One region of the Phreatobacter stygius genome, then DNA from elsewhere that is predicted to be linked to it. Evidence: predicted binding sites of a transcription regulator. Region 1 holds the regulator's gene; each other region holds the start of a gene.
The links. The regulator LexA, encoded in region 1, represses DNA repair genes until DNA is damaged. The targets are predictions, from matches to a motif close to TGTTCNNNNTGTGTTCNG.
Positions count from the first base shown of each region.

Region 2: the regulator LexA is predicted to act here: its motif matches at 2,302-2,319, upstream of E8M01_RS35445 (ImuA family protein).
Region 3: the regulator LexA is predicted to act here: its motif matches at 4,831-4,848, upstream of E8M01_RS28235 (ATP-dependent helicase).

Region 1 is NZ_CP039690.1:6,744,183-6,750,690, forward strand. It holds gene E8M01_RS31840 (MBG domain-containing protein) at 1-1,003, opposite strand, end outside; gene lexA (transcriptional repressor LexA) at 1,466-2,152, shown strand; gene E8M01_RS31850 (ComEC/Rec2 family competence protein) at 2,153-4,420, opposite strand; gene gltX (glutamate--tRNA ligase) at 4,575-5,993, shown strand; gene gltA (citrate synthase) at 6,184-6,508, shown strand, end outside.
Region 2 is NZ_CP039690.1:643,683-650,190, forward strand. It holds gene E8M01_RS03040 (error-prone DNA polymerase) at 1-4, opposite strand, end outside; gene E8M01_RS03045 (Y-family DNA polymerase) at 1-1,224, opposite strand; gene E8M01_RS35855 (DNA polymerase Y subunit UmuC family protein) at 1,161-1,571, opposite strand; gene E8M01_RS35445 (ImuA family protein) at 1,462-2,295, opposite strand; gene E8M01_RS03055 (EAL domain-containing protein) at 2,622-5,198, shown strand; gene E8M01_RS03060 (LysR substrate-binding domain-containing protein) at 5,478-6,365, opposite strand.
Region 3 is NZ_CP039690.1:5,986,268-5,992,775, forward strand. It holds gene E8M01_RS28185 (autotransporter domain-containing protein) at 1-162, opposite strand, end outside; gene E8M01_RS28190 (hypothetical protein) at 405-623, opposite strand; gene E8M01_RS28195 (hypothetical protein) at 815-1,207, shown strand; gene E8M01_RS28200 (DUF3309 family protein) at 1,275-1,439, opposite strand; gene E8M01_RS28205 (hypothetical protein) at 1,588-2,061, opposite strand; gene E8M01_RS28210 (DUF2188 domain-containing protein) at 2,029-2,289, shown strand; gene E8M01_RS28215 (hypothetical protein) at 2,289-2,489, shown strand; gene E8M01_RS28220 (diacylglycerol/lipid kinase family protein) at 2,594-3,547, shown strand; gene otsB (trehalose-phosphatase) at 3,558-4,439, opposite strand; gene E8M01_RS28230 (hypothetical protein) at 4,595-4,783, shown strand; gene E8M01_RS28235 (ATP-dependent helicase) at 4,891-6,508, shown strand, end outside.

The sequences.
Region 1 (6,508 bases):
CCCGTCCGCCGGCGCCGCCATCGACCACGACGCTGCCGGCCGGACGTGCGCTCGCCGGCCGGGTGGCCGCCGGCCGTTCGACCGATCGCCGGTCGGCGCCGGTCGATGCGCGGCGCGCCGCCTGGCTCGGCCGGTCCGGCGCCGGGGCGGCGGCAGGGCCGCCAAATCTCACGCCGGAACCGGTTTGCGCCACGCCGCTGGCCTCGATCGAGCCGCCGAGCTGGATCGCCGCACGGGCGACATCCGCGCTGGTCGCCGCGCGCACCTCGACCCGGCCGCCGCTGGCATTGATCCGGCCGACCTGCCGGATCAGGGCCCGGGCACGGTCCGGGTCGTTTGTCGGCACCGAGACCGTCAGGAAGCCGTCGCCCTCGACATCGACCGACACCCGTTCGCCGGAACCGAGGCCAACCCGTCCGCCATGGGCGCTGATCGAACCCTCATTGGTCACGCGCCCGCCGATCAGCACGGCGTCGCCGCCGCCTCGAACGCGAATCCGGCCCTGGTTGGTGACCTCGGCGGAACGGCCATTGCCGGCATAGCGCTGGCGGCCCGCCATGAAGTCGTCATTGGTGGTATCGAGCGTCGAGGCCGTGAAGCCCGCCGTGTCGACCGAGCCGGTCCGCGTGATCTGGATGCCGTTGGGATTGACCAGATAGACCTGCCCGTTCGCCCGGACCTGACCGGCAATCGTCGACGAGGTCGCGCCGGTGACCCGGTTCAATGTCGCCGACGAGCTGTTCGGCTGCTGGAACGACACCGTTCCGCCCTGGCCGACCGAGAACGCGTTCCAGTTGATGACCGCGCGCTGCGACGTCTGGTTGATGGTCAGGGCGCCGGCGCCCGCCGGACCGATCGTTGCCGATCCCGTGGCAACCCTGCCGCCGGTCGGCAAGGTCTGGCCATGCCCCGAACCGCCGGCCAGCGGCATCATGGCAGCGCAGAGGGCTGCAACGGAAACCGAATGGCGCAGCCATTTGCGGCTGTCCGAGACCAGTTCCATCGGCTCTGTCCGGGCAATAGAAAAACCTGCCGGCGGCGCGAGGTCGCGCCCGGTCCCATCAAGCCGCTGGCTCATCGCCGACCGCCTCGCCTCTGTCTTGCGGGCCTTGCGCCCGGATTGACCGAGGACATGACACCGCCGTCCGGCGGTTGTCTTCTCAACCAGCGCACGGGCCAGGGAAAATCTCTCGCGACTTCATTGAGTTGCGCGAACCGGCGCGGACCGTCCGGCCGGCGGTCGAGCGGAACCGGTATCCCAGGGCAAGAGGTCGGATGCCAAAGTCCGCCAGGCGATACTGGTCGCCGGCGATCGGGGCCGCTCCGGGCCGCCAGCACATATCAATCGCGCAGGCCCAATACTTCACGAAATATCAACGCTTGCGGAACACATAAAGAACAGATAGGGACTGTTCATGATCTGTTCGAGCGAGTCGGGCCGGTCAAAATCAGGGGCAAACACCCGATGCTGACACGCAAGCAACACGAACTTCTCCGCTTCATTCAAGAACGGCTGAAGGAAAGCGGCGTGCCACCCTCGTTCGACGAGATGAAAGAGGCGCTGGACCTGAAGTCCAAGTCCGGCATCCATCGCCTGATCACCGCGCTCGAGGAGCGTGGCTTCATCCGCCGCCTGCCGAACCGGGCGCGCGCGCTCGAGGTCATCAAGCAGCCCGAGCAGTCGGCAGGTCCCGGGCGGGCTCGCTTTGCGCCGAGCGTCATCGAAGGCTCGCTTGGCCGGGGACGTCCGGCCGACGACGACGCGGTCATGCCGGTGTCGGTGCCGATCATGGGCCGGATCGCCGCGGGCGTACCGCGCGAGGCGATCGAGAACCGCACCAGCACGATCTCCGTGCCGCCGGAAATGCTGACCCGCGGCGAACATTATGCCCTCGAGGTGCGTGGCGACTCGATGATCGAGGCAGGCATCCTGGAGGGCGACCTGGCGCTGGTCCGCAAGACCGATTCCGCCGAGACCGGCGATATCGTGGTCGCCCTGATCGACGACGAGGAAGCGACCTTGAAGCGGCTGCGCAAGCGCGGCACGTCGATCGCGCTCGAAGCCGCCAATCCGGCCTATGAGACCCGGGTTCTCGGACCGGACCGGGTGCGCATCCAAGGCAAGCTTGTCGGGCTGATCCGGCGTTATTGATCAGCGGTCCGGCTCGAATTCGTCCGGCGCGGGACCTTCCGCAGCCGGCTGCGGTGTGGCGGGGTCCGCTGCTGGCCCCGGCCGCCTGAGCAGCGGCACCGGCGCGCCCGCCGGACGCGGGCGAAACCACGGCCGCTGGCTTGCCGGATCGCGCCCGACCTCGATCCGATAGCCCCCCTCGGCGGCAAACAGCGTGATCGCGCCGGTCCAGGCAAGGCCGCGCAGGTTCAAAACCGTCGCCTTGCAGTCGGCCGGTGGGGGAAAACGCGTGACGACGAGGCGCGCCTCGCGGCAATCATCGGCGAGCGCCTCCGGATCCCGCGCATAAGCGACCCGGCCGCCGCCTTGCAGCGCCATCGCGCAACCGATCGCGTCGCAGATCACGCCGGCGATCAGCGACTGGTCGGAGGCCAGCCGCTGGTCGGCATCGGCCGCCAGCCAGCGTTGCAGCGCGAAACGGTTGGCGCGCGGCGACAGGGCCCGCAAGCGCCCGTCGGTGCCACGTGCCGCGACGGTCAGCCCCTCGGCATCGATCGCCATCAGCGGCCGCTCGCGCAGCGGCGCCACGGTGAGCCCGAGGACCGCCACGGGCACGCCAATGAGCCTGAGCGGCGTCGACAGCATGGCAAGGCAGATCAGCCCGATCGACAGAAGTCCCAGGGCGAGCGGTCCGAAGGTTGGAACCGCGACCTTGCCGCCGGGCCAGGACGCGACCCATTCGGCCACCCTGATGAACAGGTCGATGCTCATCCCGGCCAGCGCCCAGACCGGCCGGTCGAGCCCGAGCGGCCAGAGCAGCAGCGCGATGATCTCCAGCGGCATGGTGAGGAATTCGACGATCGGCGCACCGAGCAGGTTTCCCGGCACGCCATAGAGCTGGATCTGGTTGAAGTGATAGGCCGCATAGGGCGTGGTCGCGAGCGAGGCGACGAACGAGCTCATGGCGAGGCCGGCGACGCCGTTGCTGATCGCCAGCAGGGCGCGCCCGAAACCTCGCCTGTCGCCGGCATGGTGCTCGGCCCAGGGCCGCAGCATGGCGTAACCGGAGACCAGCGCCAGCGTCGCGGCGAACGACATCTGGAAGCTCGGCCCGAGCAGGCTTTCCGGCGCCAGCGTGAGCACCAGCAGCGCGGCCAGCGCCAAGGTCCTGAGCGTCAGCGCGCCGCGCCCCAGCATGACGCCGATCAGCACCACCGCGATCATGATCCAGGACCGCTGGGTGGCCACCTCGGCGCCGGAAATGACGAGATAGCAGGTCGAGACGACAAGGGCTGCGAACGCCGCCCAGGCCTTGACCGGCCGGTTCAGCGCCAATGACGGAATGAGCGCCAGCGAGCCGCGCACCGCGACGAACACCAGGGCCGCGACCAGAGCCATGTGAAAGCCGGAGATCGACAGGATGTGATAGGTGCCGGCCGCCCGCATCGCCTCGTTGAGCCCCTCGGGAATGCCGTCGCGCTTGCCGGTGACCAGGGCATCGGCCACCGCCCCGGCATGGCCCGGAATGGCCGCGCGGATACGCTCGCTGATGGCCGAACGAACCCGGTCGAGATGGGTCCTCAGTCGCACGCCGAGCGGCGCCTCGCCGAGCTCGATCCGCCTGACCTGGCCAATGACGAAGCCGCTGGCGCCGATGCCGTTGAAGAACGCGTCGCGGCCGAAATCATAAAGGCCGGGCCCGGGCGGATCCGCCGGCGGCCGAAGCCGGACCATCAGGCTGACCGCCGCGCCGGTCTGAACACCGGTCGCCACCCGGCTGGTGACCCGCACCCGCTGCAGCGGCTGGGCGAGCGCCGGCTCGGCGCGGACGATGCGCAGGGTCAGCCGGTCACCGTTCTCGCGCCGTTCGAAGACTTCGACCCATCCCGAAATGGTCACCGAGCCGGTCTCGGCGCCCAGCACCGGATGGGCCGCGATCGCGGTGCGAGCGGTCGCGGCGGCAAAGCCGGCGGCGACCGAGGCAAGCGCCGTGGCGACCAGGAAGGCCAGGCGCCGGTCCCTGAAGCGATAGGCAAGCAGCGCCAAGAGGGCCGTCGCCACGAAGGGCCCCCACAGGCTCGGCTCGTCGGCGGCCGAGAAATAGAGCAGGATTCCGGCGCCGTAGCCGACCGGCAGGAACAGGAAGGCCCGGCCGCGTTCCTGCTCCAGCGCCAGCCATCCGACGACCCGTTCTTTCAGGCCGTCGAACAGCGCGCCGAGACCGCCGGCAGCCGCCGGTCTCACGCCCTGCCCGATCGCCGCGGCGATTGCTTGCGCGCGCGCCCTCACGTCAGCCCCCTCGGCTGGTTGTTCGCCGCCTTCGCGCCGCCACAAAGGGCAGGCAATCGCGGTTCCCCAAACCGTGCCGGGCGTGCTACAGCCACGCCCCTCGCGATATCAAGACTATCGCGAGCCCGCGCACTCTGTCGTCCTCGGATGAATCATGACGGTCGTCTCCCGCTTCGCCCCCTCCCCGACCGGCTTCCTGCACATTGGCGGCGCCCGTACCGCGCTGTTCAATTGGCTTTATGCCAAGAAGACCGGCGGCAAGATGCTGCTGCGGATCGAGGATACCGACCGCCAGCGGTCGACCCAGGAGGCCATTGGCGCGATCCTGGACGGGCTGTCCTGGCTCGGCCTCGCCTGGGACGACCAGACGATCTACCAGTTCTCGCGCGCCGAGCGGCACGCGGCGGTGGCCCGTGAACTCCTGGCCGCCGGCAGGGCCTATCATTGCTACGCGACGCCGGAGGAGCTCGACGCCATGCGCGAGCTCGCCATGAAGGAAGGCCGGCCGCCGCGTTATGACGGCCGCTGGCGCGACCGTGATCCGTCCGAAGCGCCGGCCGGCGTCAAGCCGGTGATCCGCCTCAGGGCGCGCCAGGACGGCGAGACTGTCGTCAACGACCTCGTCCAGGGCCGCGTGGTGATCCCCAACAAGGATCTCGACGACCTGGTGCTGCTGCGTTCCGACGGCACGCCGACCTATATGCATGCCGTCGTCGTCGACGACCATGACATGGGCATCACCCATGTCATTCGCGGCGTCGACCACCTGACGAATGCCGCCCGCCAGACCCAGATCTACGAGGCGCTGGGCTGGCACGTCCCGGCCATGGCCCATATCCCGCTGATCCACGGGCCTGATGGGGCGAAACTGTCGAAGCGGCACGGCGCGCTCGGCGTCGACGCCTATCGGGCCATGGGCTATTTGCCGGAGGCGCTGCGCAATTACCTGGTGCGGCTCGGCTGGAGCCATGGCGACCAGGAGATCTTCTCGACCGAAGAGATGATCGAGGCCTTCGACCTGTCGTCGGTTGGCCGGTCGGCGGCGCGCTTCGACTTCGCCAAGCTCGAAGCGACCAACGGCCACTATATCCGCAACGCCGACGATGCCAGGCTGATGCAGGCGATCGACGACGTCCTGCCCCATATCCCGCAGGGCGCCGAGATCGCCGCGAGCCTGACGCCGGCGGCCCGCGCGCAGCTCCTGAAAGCCATGCCCGGCCTGAAGGAGCGCGCCAAGACCGTGCTCGAGCTGATCGACGGCGCGGCCTTCATCACCGCCAGGCGGCCGCTGCCGATGGAAGACAAGGCGGCGGCGATCCTCACCGGCGACGCGCGCGCCCATCTCGCGGCGATCCACCAGCGGCTCGCCGCCCTGCCGGAATGGTCGGCCCAGGCGGCGGATGCGGCGGTGCGCGCAGAGGTCGATGCCAAAGGTGTGAAGCTCGGCGCACTGGCCCAGCCGTTGCGCGTGGCGCTCACCGGACGTACCACGTCACCTGGGATTTTCGACGTGCTCGATGTGCTCGGCCGCGACGAAAGCCTGGCCCGGATCGCGGATCAAGCGATCGGCTGATCCGGACCTCCTGGCACGCGCCAAAACGCCGGTCTTATACCTGCGTCGTAGGTAGTTCTCACGCGGGGGACCGGCGCTTGCCGGCCTTTCAAAAAGGGGCTATCGGATCGGGCATAGCCCGTCGGCTGGCCGGACTTGGTCATTTCGCGCGTGCACACCATAATCGTTGTGGAAATTCAAGAGGTTGCCCATGTCCGCCAGCGCTAAGTCGGCCACATTGACCTTCGGCGACAAGACGGTGCAGTTCCCGGTTTCCGACGGAACGATCGGCCCTTCGACGGTCGATATCGCCAAGCTTTATGCCCAGACCGGCATGTTCACCTACGATCCCGGCTTCACCTCGACCGCAAGCTGCGAGAGCCAGATCACCTATATCGACGGCGACGAGGGCGTCCTGCTCTATCGCGGCTACCCGATCGAGCAGCTCGCCGAGCACGGCGACTTCCTCGAATCCTGCTATCTGCTGCTCTACGGGGAGTTGCCGACGGCTGCCCAGAAGGCCGATTTCGACTATC
Region 2 (6,508 bases), 1.3 Mb from region 1:
TCATGCGAACAGCCCGTGCAGGAACCAGCGCGGCGCGGCATCGCTGCCATAAAACCCGCTGCGGAACAGCCAGAAGCGCCGGCCCTCGGCATCCTCGACCCGGTAATAGTCGCGCGCCGGCCGGTCGGCCTGCCGCCACCATTCCGCGGCGATCCGCTCCGGGCCTTCGGCACGGGTGACGTGATGCCGGCAGCGCCGCCACAAAAAGCTCAAAGGCGGCCCGTCCGGCACCTCGGCGATCGCCTCGACCGGCTGCGGCGGATCGAAGACATGCAGGGGCCGCGCCGGCGGCTCGTCCGGTTCGACCGGGCGCCAGGGGGCGTCTTCGGCATCAGCGCCAGATCGAACCGGACGAACCGCCGGCACGAGATGCGCCGCACGATCGGGATCATGGCTGTCGCGCGCCGCGAAACGCAGCACGCGGTCGGCGCCGAAACGGGCGACCAGCCGGTCGACCAGTTCGGCCAGTTCGTCGTCCTCGACCGCATGGCCGTCGAGGCTGGTCTGGGCCACCGCGAAAGGTTCGGTCACCGGCACCGACAGGCGGATCAGGTCGAAACCGAAGCCGGGATCGATCGGGTCGGCCAGCACCTCGATACGCTCGACGAGCAGCCGCATCACCGCCTTGGCGTCGCGAACCGGCCGGCCGGTCTCGACCGCGATCCGCCTGACCGCGCCATCGGCCCGGAAGAAGCTCGCCTCGAAGGCGCGGCCACCCTCGCCGCGCTGTTCGAGCAGCGCGCCGGCTCGCGCCATCAGCGCGGCGAGCGTGCCCTCGATATCCTCGGCCCGCGCGATCGGCTCGGCGAAGCGCTGCTCGACGATGCAGGCGGGCACCGGCCGGCACGGGGTGATGCGGATATCCTCAGCTCCCAGCACCCGCCTGAGCCCGGCCGCCAAGGTGGCGCCGAAACGGGCGGCGAGCGGCGCCGACGGGCGGCCGGCGAGATCGCCAATGGTCTTGAGCCCGGCCCGCGACAAGGCCAGCACCGTTTCCGGCGGCAGGCCAAGAGCGGCGACCGGCAGCGGATGGACCGCCGGCGCTTCGCCGCCGGGCGCGACGATCTCCAGCCGGCCGAAACGGGCGAGCGCACGCGCCGCCTCGGGCGTGCCGGCGACGCAGGCGCGCGCATGAACCGCGATGCCGGCGAGACGGGCCTTCAGGTCGGCGCGCAGCGCCGCCTCGCCGCCGAACAGATGGGCGCAGCCGGTGAGATCCAGCACCAGCCCATCGGGCGGATCGAAGGCGACCAGGGGGTATAGCGGTCGCAGGCCTCGGCAAGCCGGGCCAGGAAGAGGCCGTCGCCGGCCGGATCGCTGTCGATGGCCAGGATTTCAGGCACGCGGGCGCGGGCATCGGCCAGCGCCAGCCCCGGGGTCAGGCCGAGCGCCAGCGCCCGCCGGTCGACCGCGGCCAGCCGAAGCGCCCCCCTGACCTTTTCGGTGAAGACCAGCGGCAGCTCATCCGGCGCGCCGGAAGGGTTGAGCCGCCTCCACCGGTCGGCCGGCAGGAACGGCAGCCAGACGGCCAGGTAGCGGCGCGGCGACGGGCCGGTTTCCGTCCCGGCCAATCCCGTCTTGGAAAGTTCCATCTTTGAAATGGCTGCGGTCACGATCCCACTCCACACGCCATTGCCGGGGCGGAACCCCGGCGCGGTGACGCAACAAACTGATGGCGAAAGCCGGAAAGCCGGGAGCGTTGGCCTCCAGGGGCCTGGAAGCGAGCGCGCCGACCGACCAGCGGGTCGAGGCTGCACTGGCGACAGGGGCCGCGGCGATGCGCACCATCAAGGTGGTCACCCGCGAGGCGGCCGCGGTCAGCGACAGGCGGCGCGAGGCGCTGAGATCCAGCACCTTCGCATCACCCCAGGGCTCGATCAGAACCGCGCCGAGCGCCGCGCAGCGTACGGCCTCCGCGCCGGCCCTGAGCACGTCGGCCGCATCCCGCACCCGGACCAGCACGAGATGCCCCGGATCGAGGCCGAACTCGACAAGGCCGGAGGCATCGAGCCGGCCCGCTTCCAGATCGGCGAAGTCCTGGCGCACCCAGACGATCTTGCCGCCACCGGCGGCCCTGAGCGCCAGTGCCAGGGCGAAACCGGCCGCCGCGGCAGCGTCCACCGGCGCCCGTGCGAACACCTCGTGCACCGCCGCGCGCTCCAGCCCGCCGCCCAGCGGTTCATCCACCGCCGGCAGTCCAAAAGAAAAAAGATCGGACGCGCCAAAGGCTGCCGGCCGCTCCAGAGCCGCCAGCTTCAGCCTTAGCGCGCGGACGGTTTCCGGTGCCGCGCTCATGTCTTATGTTCCTATTTCGTTCTCATCAAACAGTGCCGGCGCGCCGGAGTCAAGACCAGCGGTGAAAGCCGCCCTGAAAGCCGAACTGCTGATAGGGATGAAGACCTGGCTCGAGTGGAGCCGGCATGGCGCCTAGCCGGCCAGGCAACCGATCAGTAAATACGCAGTTATTACCTTAGGTAAAGTTTGACACTTACCGGTGTCGCGTCAATCCACCTGCGCGAAATGGTGGAATATTTACACTTTTTGCGGTTACTGGGCACCATCGTCCACTTCGGTGCCGTGTCGCGACGCGACAGCGGTGCGCACGGTCTCCAGGTCTTGCAATGCGCGGAAGCCAGATAGCAGAAAGCTCGGGTGATGTTCTCATCCCGGTCCTGGAACAGGCGATCGACGCCGTCGTCATCATCGACGAATTGAACAACGTCACGTTTTTCAACACCGCCGCGGAAAAGCTCTGGGGCCACAGCCGCGCCGAAGTCCTCGGGCAGAATGTCAGGCTGCTGGTCCCCGCCCCCATGCGTCCGGCTCATGACGCCCAGATCAACCGCAACCGCGCCGGCGGCACCGACACCCTGGTCGGCACGACCGTGGAAGTGCCGATCGAGCGGAAGGACGGCACGCCGGTCTGGGGATCCTTGTCACTGTCGCGGATCACCGCCGGCGGCAAGACGCTCTATGCCGCCTTCGTCAAGGACGTCACTGAGGACGTGAAGCGGCGCGAGGAGATCTACCTCCTGTCGCTGGTCGCCGACGAGACCGACCGGGCGGTGATCATCACCGATGTCAGGCACCGGATCGTCTATTGCAACCGTGCCTTCACCGAAATGTTCGGTTATCAGCGCGCCGAGGTGATGGGCCAGTCTCCCACCGCGCTGCTGCGCGGCCAGCACACCGACCCGCGGGCCCTGGCACGCCTGAACGGGCTCGCCGGCCACCAACGCGGGCTGCACGAAGAAGTCCTCGGCTATACCAAATCCGGCAAGGAAATCTGGCTCTCCGCCACCATCAACCCGATCCTCGACCAGGCCGGCCAGTTCCGCCACGCGGTCTCGGTCATCGCCAATATCACCGAGACCAAGCAGACCCAGGTCCTGCAGCAGCGCGTGCTGGAGGCGCTGGCCAATGACCGACCGCTGGTCGAGGTCGCCGATCTGATCTGCCGGCAGGTCGAGGCGATCACCCCTGGCGTCGTCTGCTCGATCCTGCGCGTCGATGCCGGCGGCCTGGTCCGTCCCCTGGCCGGCCCGAGCCTGCCCGACCACTATTCCCAGGCCCTCGACGGCCTGCCGATCGGCCCGGATGTCGGCTCCTGCGGCACCGCCGCCCATCTCGGCGTGCCCGTGCAGGTCGACGATATCGAGACCAGCCCGCTCTGGGCGGCCTACAAGTCACTGCCGCTGCCGCTTGGCCTGCTCGCCTGCTGGTCGAGCCCGATCAAGCTGAAGGACGGCCGTGTCGCCGGCACCTTCGCCTTCTATTTCCGCGAGAAGCGCGGCCCGAGCGCCTGGCACGAGCGCCTGGTGGAAGCCTGCGTGCATCTCTGCGCCCTGGCGATCGAACGGCACGACGCCAAGGCCCATATCGACCAGCTCGCCTATTACGACACCTTGACCGGCCTGCCGAACCGCCTGCTGCTGGGCGACAAGATCGACCAGCAGATCGCCGCCGCCGCGGCGAGCCACAAGGAAGTGGCCCTGCTCTTCCTCGACATCGACAATTTCAAGGACGTCAACGACACGCTCGGCCATTCCGCCGGCGACGCGCTGCTGATCGAGATCGCCCGGCGCCTGCAGGACCAGTTGCGGGCGGGCGACATCGTCAGCCGGCTCGGCGGCGACGAATTCGTCGTCATGCTGTCCGACTGCGGCGTCGCCCATGCCGCGGGCGTCGCCGGCCGCATCCTCGAGGCGCTGGCCCTGCCGATCCGGGTCGAGGCCATGGCGCTGCCGGTCTCGGCCAGCATCGGCATCAGCCTCTATCCGGGCGACGGCCTGAACAAGGAAGCCCTGCTGAAACATGCCGATACGGCCATGTATGAGGCCAAGGCCGCCGGGCGCGGCACCCATCGCTTCTTCAGCCACGACATGAACCTGATCGCCCAGGAGCGCCTGGTGCTCGGCGCGGCGCTGAGCGATGCGCTGTGCCATGGCACGCTCCAGCTGCATTATCAGCCGCAGATCCGCACCGAGGACGACAGCCTGCATGGCGTCGAGGCGCTGGCGCGCTGGCACCACCCGGTCCACGGCCAGGTGCCGCCGGCCAAATTCATCGCGCTCGCCGAAGAAACCGGCCTGGTCGAGGCGGTCGGCGAATGGGCGCTCGGCGAGGCTTGCCGGCAGATGGCCGACTGGCGCCGCCGCGGCATCGATATTCCGACCGTCTCGGTCAACCTGTCGCCGCTGCATTTCCGCAACAGCCGCCTGCCCGACCTGGTCGCGAGCGCTCTCAAACGCAACGGCCTCGAGGCCCGGGCCCTGACGCTGGAGATCACCGAAAACGTCATGATGGACGACTGCCCGGAAACGGCGGCGACCGTCCAGGCCGTGCATGCCCTCGGCATCCGCCTGTCGCTCGACGACTTCGGCATCGGTTATTCCAGCCTCTCGTCGATCACCCGCCTGCCGATCGAGGAACTGAAGATCGACCGCAGCTTCATGCGCGACCTGGAAACCGACCAGAACGCCCGGGCGGTGGCCTCCGCGGTCATCCGCATCGGCCACAGCCTGGGGCTGAACGTGGTCGCCGAAGGCGTCGAGACCGAAGCGCAGCGGCGTTTCCTGCAGGCGCTCCGCTGCCACGTCCTGCAAGGCTTCCTGTTCGCGCCGGCGCAGCGGGCGGGCGACCTGGAAAGCTGGCTCGCCAGGCGTGACGTGGTCCTGTCGCGCTCGCGGGTCGCCTGACGGGCCCGCCGGTGGCGGAACCGGACGGCCGCGGCCAGGCCGGCCGCGTCGCCCGAAGATGTCGGTCCAGTGGTCTGGCGCGGCCGTCCCGGCTGGAAGGCGCGCAGCAGCGCGATCGATCGCTCGACGGCCCGGACGATCGGCACTCCGGCACGGGTCGGCACCTTTCTCGGCGGCTGCGGCATGGCTTGTCGCTTTCGGCATGGCGTCGCCGGACCACCGGTAGAGAGCGGTGGCAGAGCCGGCAACCATCAAGCACCGGTTGAATCTCGCCGCGCGTCAGGCCGGTCTGGCGGTCGACATGCGCTTGAATTCGGCGACAAAATCCAGCGCGATGCGCGACAGCGGCCGGTTGGTCGGCCGGAACATGGCGAATTTGTAGAACAGCGTCGGCTTGAACGGCCGGATCGCCAGCCCGATCTTGTCGAAATGCGCGCCGGTCGAGGCATCGACAATGGTGACGCCGAGATTTTCCATGACCAGCGCGCAGGCCGAGCCGAAGAACTCGACATGGGCGGCCATTTTCAGCGGGACCGAACTCTCGGCGAAAGCCCGCTCGATCGCCTCGTGCAGGAAGTGGTCGGCATAGAGCGAGATGAACGGCACGCCGTCGAGCAAGGCCGGCGTGATCACCTGGTGGCGGCCGAGCGGATGGCCGGCCGGCAGCACCGCGACGCATTCGATCTCGAACACCTCGATGATCGCCGCCGGACTGTCGATCGGCAGTTCCGCGAAGCCGATATCGAAGGCGTCGATACGGCCGAGATCGCGCACGGTCGGCGACGAGCGGGTGATGAAACGCACCGTGCCGTCGGGCCAGCGCTTCATCAGCTCGGCAATGATCGGCGGCAGCACATAGGTCGCAAGCCCCGGCTGGCTCGCCAGAGCCAGCGTGCCGGATTTCACCCGCTTGAGATCGCGCGCCACCTGCACGGTGCGCTCGAGCACGCCGAGCGCGCGGCGCGCCTCCTCGTAAAACAGGGCGGCTTCCGGGGTTGCCTCGAGCTTGCCCTTGCGCCGCTTGAACAAGGCGAGACCGAGTTCGTCCTCGAGCCGGGTGATCAGGTTACTGACCGCCGGCTGCGACTTGCCGGTGAGGGCTGCGGCCGCGGTCATCGAACCGGTTTCGATGACGGCGCGAAAGGCTTCGAGGTGGCGGGTGTCCATGAGGGTTTACGGGGGGTGGGAGGGAGTGAAATGGTGTTCAGCGCGATATCCTTCGGGTTCGCGCAGGGGACCTCCGCCTTTACCTCTCCCCGCCGGGGAGAGGTGAAGACACAGCTCGAACCCCAGGTTCATTCTCGAGCCGA
Region 3 (6,508 bases), 760 kb from region 1:
GATCGGCGCCGAACTGACGTCTCCGTCGTTGTAATTGACCGGAACCTGTGCTGCGGCCGTCGTCGCGACGGCCAGCAAAGCCGCGCCCGCCAACAGCGCCTTGCGCAGGTCAGCCGCAGATCCGCCCGACAGCCGTCGCGGCCGGCTTGTGGTTCGAGACATGCCGCTTCCCCCCCAAAAAAGCGTCAAGGAGCGTCATGACGTACAGTTTTGGCGGGAGATGCAAGGAGAATGTAAGGCGGGGTTGCGGTTTCGGCGGGTGGTGTTTCCCATCGACAACAGCCACAGCTGATCAGACATTTCAGAGGGGCAATTGCCGCATTGCGTCGCGCGGCGACCGATGCTCGGCGCACCGCCGCGAACAGTGTCTTAGTCGTTGTCGCATTTCGGATCAGTGCCGGAGGTTATCCGGCCTGGCTGTAGCGCTTGTGCGGCTTGGGCGGCGGCCCTCGCACCAGGCCGTCGTCGTCGCGCTCCGGCTGATCGGCGAAATTGCCCGCTCCGACCATGTCGCCATGGTTGCGGTCCTCGCCTTGATTGCCACGCGCGGTTCCGCCGGATTTGTTGGGTTCGTCGCGGTTGACGTCGCGGCTTGATCCGCCGGGATGAGGGCTGTTCGCCATGTCGTCCTCCAGGGTTGTTCGGGAGAATGGGCTGTTCGGGAGAATGGGTTCTTCGGGAGACCAACAGGCCGCTTGCCCCGAGGTTCCCGGCCGGCTGTCCGAATCCACCACGGGCCAGGCGTTTTTGCTCGGGGGCCGGAACAACGTGCCGGCCTGCGCGTTCGGGATTTGGATCCCCCCGAGGATGTGTCATGACCCGCGACGAACCCTGGATGCGACCCTATGTCCTGTCGATCACGGGTCTGTTCCTGGAGGAAGGCTTCGGGCGTCTCGCCGAGGCCCTGGGACGGCTCGATCCGGCCGCGGCCGAGGCCACGCTGGCGCGTTTCGAGGAGATGATCGGCGCCGAGATCGCCAATATCGGTGCGCAGGAGGATATCCCGCCGGCCGTGCTGGTCGGCCTGCGGCGCAATGTCCAGAACCGGATGGCGACGGTCGTCGCCAAGGCGCGGCAAAGATTGGCGGCGGCGGGCGAGGCGGCCTCGAATTCCATGACCCCGGCGGGTGGCCAAGGCAATGGCCCGGGAAGCAGCCAGGCAAGCGCCCGCGACCGGCTGTTCGTCCACACCGTTTCGATGCCTTGAGCGAGGTGTTTGGAGCGAGGTGTTTGGCGAGGTGATTGGAACGGGGCGCCCGGCCTGGTCGGGCGGATCAGATACCGGCGCCCAGGCCACCGAGCAGATAGACGATCAACAGGATGACGAGAACGGTGCCGAGGCCGCCGCCGAGGCCCCTCGAACCGTAGGCCCGGTGTCCGAAATAACCTCCACCGCCAAGCAGCAGGACGACCAGGATGATCAGAAGCAGGGTCGACATGTGAGCCTCGCGGGATCGGATTCTCGTGTCGACATGCCGCTTGGGTCTGCGGCAGTCACACGGTCGGCTATTCAACGCAGGTCGACCCGGAAGGTTCCCGATCAGAGTAACGGCCGGTCCATCCGCGGCGGGCGATCATGGGGCCCGTTCAGGCGTCGCGGCGCGGTTTCGAAGGGGCGCCGGGCTTGGTCTCGGCCGAGGTCGCGGCAACCGGATCGCTCGCAGGGAAAGTGTCCTCGAGCGCCTTGTGCAGATCCTTGTCGATCAGATCCTTATCGATCAGACCCTTGTCGATCGTCTGGCCTGCCTGTTTTGCCGGCATGGCCGGGCCCGCACCGGCGATCGCCGCCTCGAACTCGCGGGTGCCTTCGGCCTGCATGTCGTCGGCCTTGCGATCGGCGAGCGATTTTCCCTGGCTGGTCATGGTGTCCTCCTGTGGCTTCATACCAACGGAAGGCGCGCCGATCGGTTCCGCCGGACCGTCAGCGCCCTGGCCGGCGGCCGATCGATCGAAAGGCGGTTTCGTGGGGTGTTCGGCGGGAACTTTCGCGCGCGCGACCGGTTTCCTGCTGGTCACAGGAGGGTCACCATGGCTGAGCTTCACTACCAGATCGTGCAGCATGATGGCGGCTGGGCCTATAAGCTGGGCGACGTCATCTCGGAGACCTTCGCCTCCCATGACGAAGCGGTGATCGCGGCCGAGGGCGTGGCGGCCCGCCAGCACCGGCCGGGCGAGCCGGTCGATATCGAATATGAGGATGGCGACGGCCGCTGGCACAAGGAACATTCATCCGGCGACGATCGCCCGGACGTGCGGGTCGACGACGCCCCGATCGGGAGGAAGTCGTGATGGGCAATCCTGTTCCCAGACACAGTCCCGGCTTCGACGAAGACGATCCGGCCCGGCGCCGCCGTGAGCCGGACGTGGGCGATCCGGTGATCGATCCGGAGCGTCATCCGGACCAGGATCCGGCGATCGATCAGCCGGCCGACAGCATTGACGAGCCGCCGCCCGACCCGCCCGACGACGAAGACCGCGACCCCCGATGAGGGCCGCCGGCGGCAGGCTGGCTTGTGATGCCGTCCTTGACGGACCGCCATCCGGGCGCGCCGGCAATCATGACGTGGCCAATCATGACGTGACGAGGGGACATTTGGCTGACAATCTGGTGTTCGGGATGACCGGCGACGCCTCCGTCGCGATCCTGGCCAATCGCAGTTCCGGCCTGACCGCGCGAACCGCCGAAGCGGTCGATGTCGCCGTCTCGATGCTGGCCGGGCACGGCTTCTATCCCCGGCTCTTCATGGCGCGGCGGGGCGGCCTCGAGGAGGCGCTTGCCGCCTGCCGGGCGCATGAGCCGGATCTGGTCTTCGTGATCGGCGGCGATGGAACCATTCTGGCCGCGGCGGAGGCGTTCCTGGGAACCGATACGCGGCTGGCCATCGTGCCGCTCGGCACGGTCAATCAACTCGCCCGCGACCTCGATATCCCGCTGGATCCGGCACTTGCCGTGGCATCCTTCGTCGGCGGTTCGATCCGCGCCATCGATGTCGGCATGGTCAACGGACGCGCTTTCCTGTGCACGTCTGTCGTCGGGCCGCTTGCCAAGCTGCAGCGCTATCGCGAACAGGCGCGGGGCCGGCTGCCGGCGACGCTGCTCGCCATCGTGACGACGATCCTGAAGGCCTTCCGCCTGAGGCCGATGCGCCTGGTGCTCGGCGACGGCGCCCGGACCTGGCGCGAGGACAGCCGCGGCGTGATCGTCTCGGTCAATCCGTTCCTCAGGCAGCCGTCGCGCATCCCCAGGCGGGCGAGCCTCGATGGCGGCCGGCTCGCCATCTATGCCGCCCGCGACAACGGCCGGCTGACGCTGATGAAAATGGCCGCGGCGATCCTCGCCGGCCGCGCCGAGGACAATGCCAATATCGTCTATCACGAGGCTCCCGCCATCCGGATCGGCGCACGCCGCCGGCGCATCACGGTGCTGAACGACGGCGAGATCCGGCTTTTGCCGATGCCCTTGCAGTTCAAATTGATGCCGGGAGCCTTGCGGGTCCTGGCGCCGGGCCAAAGCGTGGCCGCACCGGCGGCCGTCGTCGCCCCGTGAGGCCTGGCCGCTATGCCGCGTCGCCGCCGGCGATACGCGACAGCCAGGCGCGCACCTCCGCCGGCTCCATGAAACTAGCGTCGGCCTGGCGGAAATGCTCGCCGGCGACCTTCAGGCCGAACCCACCGGCACCCTCGGCCACGACGAAGGCGTCCTCGTCGGCGCGATCATCGCCGATCATGATCGGAATGCGTCCGGCAAAGGGCTGCCTGCGCATGATTTCTCGCAGAGCCGTTGCCTTGGACGTGCCGTTGGGGATCACCTCGATCACCGCGCGGCCCTCTTTCAGGTGATGATCGAGATTGAGCTCGACCAACAGATGCGCGAGCGCATTGAGCAAGGCCGGCCCGGCCTCGGGCGCCTGCCGGAAGTGAACCGCCAGGATCGGGCCCTTATATTCCAGGCGCACGCCTGGATGGCTCGCCACCAGCGCCACCGCGCGGGCAAGCAGGGCCGGCGCGATCGCCTCGGGCATGGGTGTGACCGGATCGGCCGACATGAAACTGAATTCGAGGCCATGGAGGCCGGAGCCAGCCAGTTGCGCCGGAGCGATCATGCGGGCGATATCGGCGAGATGCCGCCCGGTCACCACCGCGACCGCGCCGCCGAGGCGCTGCTGAAGCCGCGTCAGGTCGGGCGTCAGGCTTGGCGGCAGGATCACCTCTTCCGGCGTATTGGCAATGTCGACCAGGGTGCCGTCGAAATCGAAATAGACCGCATAGTCGTCCGGCCGAAGACGGATCTGCGGCGCCAGCAGATCGGGCAGGTTCCTGGATCTGGGGGCGTCGATCATCATGCAACCTGTCGAGGGCGAGGCGATATCTAAAAAAGGACCGGTCGGGCGTCCGGAGATCAGCAAGGTCGGGCGGCAGGCCCGGTTCCCCTGGCGCATTCTAACCCATGGCGGCCGCCCGTCGAGGCAGGTCCGCCTCATGATGCTTCGCCCAAGGCCCGCCCGACCGGTCGATCCGATGCGTGATCGGCGCGGCAGGAACCGGACCGCCCGCATCTCGTTGTGTCTCGATAGAGGCGAAACAGGAGGCGATCATGATGCATCCCAAGGAAGCCGGTGGATGGCAAGATGCCCAGGCGCCCGTCCAGCCGGATGACGAGGGCAAGTCGCAGCAGAGCCAGGGCAATGGCCGCCCGGCGCGCGGTGGGCAGAAGGCGCAGGCCGGCGGCCAGCCGAGCCGCCAGCAGGGCCAGAAGCCCGGATCGGCCGGCCAGCGGGGCTGATCCGGCGCGACCAGGGCAAAGGTCTCCCGCCGCAACCGGCCGGTGATTGGAACAAAACAGGAAACGTGTCATCCACGGGATGAAGCCAGCCCAGGGATGATTCGCGCTTGTCCGTCGCCGCCGCCTATCTGACCAAGCTCAACCCCGAGCAGCGGCGCGCGGTCGAGCACGGCGCGGCCTCAACGGAGGCCGGCTGCGGACCGCTGCTGGTGATCGCGGGGGCGGGTTCGGGCAAGACCAATACGCTGGCCCATCGGGTCGCCCACCTGATCGTCGGCGGCGCCGATCCGCGCCGCATCATGCTGCTGACCTTTTCGCGCCGGGCGGCTGCCGAAATGACCCGAAGGGTCGAGCGCATCGCGGCCGAGGCGCTGGGTGCCAAGGCCGGCGTGATGACCGATGCCCTGACCTGGGCCGGCACTTTCCACGGCATCGGCGCGCGCATCCTGCGTGACCATGCCGGCGAGATCGGACTGGATCCGGGCTTCACCATTCATGATCGCGAGGATTCCGCCGATCTCGTCAACCTCTGCCGCCACGAGCTGGGTTTCTCCAAGACCGAGACGCGGTTTCCGACCAAGGGCACCTGCCTTGCGATCTATTCGCGCGCGGTCAATGCCGAGATGGCGCTGGAGGAGGTGCTGCGGGCGGCTTTTCCCTGGTGCATGGCCTGGACAGCGGAACTGCGGGCGCTGTTTGCCGCCTATGTCGAGGCGAAACAGCGCCACAACGTGCTCGATTACGACGACCTGTTGCTCTACTGGGCGCAAATGGTCGCCGAGCCGGCGCTCGCCGCGGAGCTTTCCGGCCGCTTCGACCATATCCTGGTCGACGAATATCAGGACACCAACCGGCTGCAGTCGTCGATCCTCATCGCCTTGAAGCCCGCGGGGCGCGGCCTCACCGTGGTCGGCGACGACGCCCAGTCGATCTATGCGTTCCGCGCCGCGACCGTGCGCAACATCCTCGATTTTCCCGGCCAGTTCGACCCGCCGGCCGAGATCGTCACGCTCGACCGCAACTACCGCTCGACCCAGCCGATCCTGGCCGCCGCCAATGCGGTGATCGGCGAGGCCGCCGAGCGCTTCACCAAGAATCTGTGGACCGAACGCACCTCCGGCGAGCCTCCGGGCCTCGTCACCGTGCGCGACGAGATCGACCAGGCCCGCTACGTCGCCGACCGGATCCTGGAAAACCGCGAGACCGGCACGGCCTTGAAGGCCCAGGCGGTGCTGTTCCGCACCTCGCATCACAGCGGCCCGCTGGAGGTCGAGCTGGTCCGGCGCAACATTCCTTTCGTCAAGTTCGGCGGGCTCAAGTTCCTCGATGCCGCCCATGTCAAGGACATGCTGGCATTGCTGCGCTTCGTGCAGAACCCGCGCGACCGCGTCGCCGGGTTCCGGGTGCTGCAGCTCATCCCGGGCGTTGGCGGCAGTTCGGCGGCACGCCTGATCGACCAGATGACCGGGGTCAGGGATCCGTTCGGCGCGCTGGCCGAGGCCGCGGCGCCGCCTCGCTCCGGCGATGACTGGCCGGCCTTTGTCGACCTGGCCTTGGCCTTGCGGTCCGGCCGGGCCGGTTGGCCGGCCGAGTTCGGCGCGGCGCGGCTCTGGTACGAACCGCATCTGGAGCGCATGCACGAGGACGCCAGCGTGCGGCGCGCCGATCTTCTGCAACTGGAGCAGATCGCCGGCGGTTATCCCTCGCGCGAGCGCTTCCTGACCG